DNA from 2 places in the Arthrobacter sp. KN11-1C genome. Region 2 is predicted to be linked to the other one. Evidence: riboswitches for the same ligand, from Rfam matches in the RefSeq annotation. Region 2 holds a riboswitch; the other holds the start of a gene.
The links. A riboswitch is a leader RNA that binds a small molecule or an ion and turns the genes downstream of it on or off. The one in region 2 is predicted to bind cyclic di-AMP.

Region 1 (3,378 bases), 370 kb from region 2:
GGATAGTCAGCTATGCCTCCATGGACGTGTTCCTCACGAAGCAACTGGACCAGCAATTGATGCAGGCCTCGCACGGCCGCCCGCCGCAAGGCAATCCCGGCGGCCGTCCAGACCCCTTGGATCCCCGGGGCCAGAGCATCGGCACCCTGAACGCGCGAATTCTTGGCGGCCAGGTGAGCAGCGACGCAGGATTCCTGTCCTCCGATGCCACCCGAACGCCGTTGTCACCCAGCGATGCCGGAACACTGTTGGCTCTCCCCTCCGACGGCCACCCTGTTGATCGCACCCTCTCCAATGGGGGCTACCGCCTGGTAGCCGCCGAAACTCCGTATGGCGATGTTGTCATCACGGGGCTGCCCCTCGCCTCGAAGGAGGACACCGAGGCCTCGCTCGTGTGGACCATGGTGCTGGTGTCCCTGGGCGGGCTGGTCCTGATCGGACTGGCCGGAACCGTCCTGATCCGCCGCACCATGCGCCCCTTGGAGCAACTTTCCGACGTCGCCACGAAGGTATCGAAACTTCCGCTCGACGCCGGTGAGGTGGCACTCGCGGTGCGCGTTCCGGCGTCGGCTGCCCACCCGGGCACGGAGGTGGGAAGCGTCGGCCACGCATTGAACCTCATGCTGGACAACGTCTCGAGCGCCCTCGAGGCGCGCCAGCAAAGCGAAACGAAAGTGCGCCAGTTCGTGGCCGACGCGTCACACGAACTACGGACTCCGCTGACGGCCATCCGCGGCTACACAGAGCTCTTGCGCATGACCGAGACGTTCACCGAGGACGGCCGCAAGTCACTGGGCCGGGTGCAAAGCCAGTCCGAACGCATGACCACCCTCGTGGAGGACCTCCTTCTGCTGGCCCGGCTGGATGAAGGAAAGGCCCCGGAGTTCACCGATGTGGACCTCACCCAGTTGGTGATCGAAACCGTCAGCGACGAGAAAGTCATGGCCCCCGAGCACATCTGGCAGCTCAAGCTCCCGGATGAGCCACTCACGGTCCGCGGCGACACCACACAACTCCACCAGGTCCTGGCGAACCTGCTCTCCAATGCCCGCAAGCACACGGAGGCGGGTACCACGGTGGTCACGGGCGTCATGCGTTCCGCCGATGGCAGCGCCGTGGTGACAGTGACCGACAACGGGCCGGGCATCCCGCCGGATTTCCAGGGCAGGATCTTCTCGCGCTTTGCCCGTGCCGACGCCGCCCGCTCCGGTTCCGAGGGCACGTCAGGGCTCGGCTTATCGATCGTGGAATCCATCGTTCAGGCGCATGGCGGTACTGTCGAAGTGGCATCGCGGCCAGGCCGGACCGAGTTTGCGGTGCGCCTTCCGGCGCTGAGGACCGCCACGGCCTGAAGACCGTTCACAGAATCACGACGCCGGTTCGCGACGAGCGCAAGTCGACGCACCGGCGTCGTGATCTCCGTTACCCAAATGTGACTTAAGCCGGATCCTCCTGTACCGTCGAATAGGTGCGCTGGATCATTCCGGCCGCCGCCGGGTAGGCGCCGAGCTCTGCCCCTCCCCGGTGCCAACAGTCCAGGCAGAGACGGGGGACCCAGGTCTCCGGGCAAGCGCTCATGTTGAGCCAGCCCTAGGGGTGAAGCCGCACCGCCACGATTCCCTGTGGCCACGGCCGGATGACCTCATCCGAATCCGACAGCTAACTCCGCAGGCGTCGAGAGGCAATCACCATGTCTGATTCCAGGAATCAGTCGCGCTCTGTTGCGCGCCACCGCGGCGAACCTGCCCGGAGAAACAAGTCACGTTCCACGTTGAGGCGAGCCGCCTCGAACCTCGGCACCGGCCAGCGCATGGCAGTTGTTGCCAGCGTCGTCGCCGTGTTCCTCGGCGCCGGTGCTGCAACCCAGGCCGCCGGACAAGCCATCAATGCCCAGGACATGAGCCGCTCGTCGGACTCCCGCGCGGCTAGCCACTCAGCCACTCCATCGGCCACCGCCACGCCGTCGGCGAGCGCGAGCGCCAAGCCCAGCGCCACGCCGGTTCCGAGCCAGGCAGCCGCCCCGGCTCCGGCCGCCGTCGCGCCCCAGGCGGCAGCTCCGGCAGCCCCCGCCGCGCCTGCTGCCCCGGCCGCACCTGTCGCCCTCGACGACCCTTCCGGCGCCCAGGCCTATGCCGCAAGCCTTCTCCCCTCCTACGGTTGGGGTCAGGGCGAGATGTCCGCACTGGTCACCTTGTGGAACAAGGAATCGGATTGGCGCACCACTGCCACCAACGCCTCCAGCGGCGCCTACGGAATCGGGCAGTCGCTGCCGGGCGAGAAAATGGCATCAGAAGGCGCCGATTGGCAGACCAACTACCAGACGCAGATCCGCTGGGGCCTGAACTACATCAAGGAACGCTACGGATCGCCCTCCGCGGCGTGGTCCTTCCACCTCGCGAACAACTGGTACTAAGCCAAGAGTCACGCACAAAGCACACAGAGGTCCGTCCCTTCAGGGGCGGACCTCTGCGTCTAGTGGCCAAACATGTGATTCGCCATGCCGGTCACACATCCACAGCCATGTCACAGGTTCCGCCTAAAGCCCTCATAATCGGCAGCCGCACTCTGGATACATGACGCTCATCGAATCCACCTCCGGTACCCTGAAGGACCCCGCGGTGGTGCCGCCGGGCCTTCCCCTCCAACCCAACGCTCCCCTCCAGCCCAACGCTCCCCTCCAGCGCAGCACTTCCATCCAGCGCAGCACGGTGCGGCGCGCCCCCGTGGACACCCACACCGCCATCCCCGTGCTCGATGTAACGATCCCTGTCTTCAACGAGGAACGCGACCTCGAAGAGTGCCTGCGCCGGCTTCACGGCCACTTGCGCGAGTCGTTCCCGCACGGCTTCCGCATCACCGTCGCGGACAACGCGAGCACGGACAGCACCTTGAAGATCGCCGAACGCGTGGCGAGGGAGCTGCCCGAACTCGCTGTTGTCCATCTCGAGGAAAAGGGACGCGGCAACGCCCTGCGCAAAGTGTGGCTCGCATCGCCGTCCCCGGTTCTCGCTTACATGGACGTGGATCTGTCCACCGACCTCGCCGCACTGGCGCCCCTTCTGGCACCGCTGATCTCCGGCCACTCCGACCTTGCCATCGGCACGCGCCTGACGCGGAGCTCGCGGGTTGTCCGCGGCCCCAAGCGCGAGTTCATTTCGCGCAGCTACAACCTGATGCTGCACTCGTTCATGGGCGCCCGTTTCAGCGATGCGCAGTGCGGCTTCAAGGCGATCCGGGCAGATGTCGCCCAGCAGATCCTCCCCCACACCATGGACAACTCGTGGTTCTTCGACACTGAGCTCCTGGTGGTCGCCGAACGCTGCGGACTCCGGGTCCACGAAGTTCCCGTTGACTGGATCGACGATCCCGATTCCAGCG
Region 2 (3,378 bases):
CCGAGGTTGCCTCGCACGTGTTCGTCACGGTCGCCTAGCCCGCCCGGCAAGGCGAGCGGCAAAGATAACGAAATTATTACCGCGGGGGCTTAATCCCCTATAGTTGACTACTGGCGCCGATACCAAAGCGTTACCTGATCCGAAGCCGAGTTCTGCCAGCGGACCAGGTGGATTAGTCCATTCACTGGCAGAAGCGGGGGAACCACCATCGGCCGTCGAAAGACGGCCTTGGGGTGAAGTCCGCAGCGGAAGCACACATTGCGCAGGGTCCCCTTCGGAGTAGCCCTCCGCTTCGCGTCCTTCGTGCGGACCGGGTCCACGATCTCTCTGGCCCGAATCCGACAGCTAACTTCGCAGGCTTGCCAGAGAGGAAAACCTTGACCACGCAGAACACCAGGGGCCGCAGGCGCGCGTCCGGTCCTGCTGCTGAGCTGCGGAGCGCAAGCGCCGTCGAGCACGAGCGCCCCCGCGATCCCCATCGCGAACTCCGCCGCCGCAAGGGTCCTTTGCGGCAGATGGCCGAGTTCGCAGCCGCGAGCGGAGCGGGACAGAAGGCGGGAGTGGCGCTTGCCGCTACGGGCCTCATCCTGACGCTCGCGATGCCGGGCACCGGCGCCATGTCGGCCACGGCCGAGTCAAACCCGGCCGCGTCGGCAGTGGGTACCCAGCCTGAAATCCCGGCCGCGGCAAGCGCCACGATCGACTTCAGCCGCGCTGCGGTTTCCACCACGGCGGATCCGGACAGCAGGCTCAAGCAGCTCCTGAGCGCGCAGTCCGTCGGCACCATCAAGACGTCGTCCTCCAAGGGCACCCTCGGGGCGCCGCTGGATACCCTGATCACGGCCTCGCCGTTCGGCTACCGCGTGAACCCCATCACGGGCGGCCTGGGGGAGTTCCACCGGGGCCAGGACTTCGTGGCCCAGTGCGGCACCCAGGTCCACGCCGCCGCGGCGGGCAAGGTGACCTTCGCCGGCTGGCATCCGTATGGCGGCGGGAACCGCATTGTGGTGGACCACGGCAACGGCCTGGAAACCACGTACAACCATTTGTCTTCGTTCAACGTCCAAGTGGGCCAGACTGTCAGCCGCGGCGATGTCATCGCGTTGAGCGGCACTACCGGCGCCTCCACCGGCTGCCACCTCCATTTTGAAGTCATGGTCAACGGCGACGTCGTCGACCCCCTGGGCTGGCTGTAGCCAATCCGATGGAAGCCTCTCGCATGCTTGTCACGCTCCGTGACCTGAATGTGACATTCAGCCAAAACTCATGTACCGTCTAACTCGCATCAACTTTTAGAGAGTTGATGCACTCGGGTGGATTGCCTAGCTCTGCCACTGCCCGAGGTTCCGTTCGCAAAACATCGTCTGGCAGAGGCGGGGGACCCACTTTTGGTCATCTTCACCGATGGCCTTGGGGTTAAGTCGCACAGCTTCCGAAAGGGAGGGGTGTGGCCGGATGACTCCCATCCGAATCCGACAGCTTACCTCGCGGGCATAGGGAGAGGCCTCTTAACGTGTCTTCACGCTCTACTGTTGCGCGCCACCGCGCCGTGGTCACCAAGACCAACTCGCTTGCCGTTATCGCTAAGACTGTCGGCAGCAACGCCGGTGGCGTAGGCCGTCAGGCAGCAGTTATCGCAGCTGCTTCCGGACTGGTTCTCACTAGCGGTATCGCAGCCAACGCTGCAGAAACCAATGTCCCCCGCGAGTCCACTGCGACCTCCGCCCTGGAAGTCCAGTCCGTCGCCCAAGCCAGCATTTCGGCCGACTCCTCCGTCGCCATCAAGTACGAGCGCCCGGCGGTTTCCACCGAGGCTGCTCCGGTTGCTCCTGCTCCGGTCGCTACCCAGGAAGCCGCTCCTGCTCCGCAGGCTGCAACGGGTGCCGCTAACGGCGTCTCGACGCTTTCCGTGACTGCTGCTGTTTCGCCCGCAACGAAGGTTGCCAGCGGCCAGGGCGCGGCAATTGCTGCCGCAGCTTACGCACAGCTGGGCGTTGCCCAGGACTGCACGGCTCTGGCTTCGAACTCCTTGGCTGCTGTTGGCATCCACTTCCACGGTTGGCCGGCAGACTACCTCTCCCTCGGCCGCACGGTCAGCGCTGCTGAAGCGCAGCCGGGCGACTTGGTCTACTACCAGAACGGTGGCATGGGCATGGCCCACATCGCCGTTTACGTCGGCAACGGCATGGCAGTCCACGGCGGCTGGAACGGTGGCACCACCGCCCTTTACAGCGTCAACGTCGGCTCCGGCCCGGTCTTCATCCGCGTTGGTGGCTAAATAGCTCCGGCTACATAGCTTCACTGGAACATCCCCGCTGGTCCGCCCGCGGGGATGTTCTGTTTTAACCAGCATGCGCTACGTGTCCGGCACGTGAACTTTGACCGACACTGTGCTGGAACTCCCGCAAGGATTCGTTGATCTGGCCTCCGGGTGTTTACTCTTAGGTTGTCGATCCACAGCCCGTACATGCAGAGGGCAGCCGGCCCTCGCGCCCCTGACGGGTGCGGCCGTGAAGAGGTACGTGCATGCGCACACTCGTTCTGAATGCTGGATATGAACCGCTGGCGGTAGTAACCTTCCGCCGGGCGCTGGTCCTTGTGCTCACCGGAAAAGCGAGCGTAGTGGCCGAAGGCGACGAGCCTGTCGTCGGGCCACAGGAGATTCTCGGACGTCCGTCTGTGATTCTGCTCAATCGCTACATCCGGCCAAGGTACAACACCATCACGGCGGTTACACGCCGCGGCGTCCTGCGCCGCGACGGTCACCGTTGCGCCTATTGCGGGAAAGCAGCCCACACCATTGACCACGTCCACCCCAAATCCAGGGGCGGCGCGGATTCCTGGGAAAACCTGGTGGCAGCGTGCCTGCGCTGCAACAACGCCAAGAGTGACCACACTCCAGCCGAGATGGGCTGGAAACTGAGGTTCACTCCCGCGGCGCCCACCGGGACTATCTGGCAGATCAAGGAGCTTGAGAAACCTGCGCCCGCATGGGATCCCTTCCTCCTCCCTGAATCGGCGGCCTGAACCGGAATTGAGCTCGCTTCCCGGGTAATCTGGGCGGGTGGACTTTGATGCGATGGTATTGGCGGGTGGCAAGTCCTCCCGCCTCGGCGGCGTGCCCAAAGCCCAGCTGAGGTACGGCGGCGCCACGCTCCTTCAGCGCGCCCTGGCGGCCACGCGCGGAGCCGGGAGAGTCGTCGTCGTCGGGCCGGATCCCGGCACTTTGCCGGACGGCACGCTGACCGCACGGGAGGACCCGTCCTTCGCCGGACCGGCAGCCGCGATCGCCGCTGGACTGCTCGCCCTGGGCCACAGCCAAAGTCTGTCCCCGAACCATTCGGCCTGGGTGCTCGTCATGGCCTGCGACATGCCCCT

Region 1: another riboswitch for cyclic di-AMP. It lies ahead of ACSBOX_RS18470 (hypothetical protein); the one in region 2 lies ahead of ACSBOX_RS16750 (NlpC/P60 family protein).

The regions. Positions count from the first base shown of each region.
Region 1 is NZ_CP197467.1:3,962,548-3,965,925, forward strand. It holds gene ACSBOX_RS18465 (HAMP domain-containing sensor histidine kinase) at 1-1,352, shown strand, start outside; cyclic di-AMP (ydaO/yuaA leader) riboswitch at 1,516-1,688, shown strand; gene ACSBOX_RS18470 (hypothetical protein) at 1,691-2,413, shown strand; gene ACSBOX_RS18475 (glycosyltransferase) at 2,574-3,378, shown strand, end outside.
Region 2 is NZ_CP197467.1:3,595,775-3,599,152, reverse strand. It holds gene ACSBOX_RS16760 (metal-dependent transcriptional regulator) at 1-38, shown strand, start outside; cyclic di-AMP (ydaO/yuaA leader) riboswitch at 165-375, shown strand; gene ACSBOX_RS16755 (peptidoglycan DD-metalloendopeptidase family protein) at 378-1,196, shown strand; cyclic di-AMP (ydaO/yuaA leader) riboswitch at 1,342-1,508, shown strand; gene ACSBOX_RS16750 (NlpC/P60 family protein) at 1,514-2,278, shown strand; gene ACSBOX_RS16745 (HNH endonuclease) at 2,527-3,027, shown strand; gene mobA (molybdenum cofactor guanylyltransferase) at 3,065-3,378, shown strand, end outside.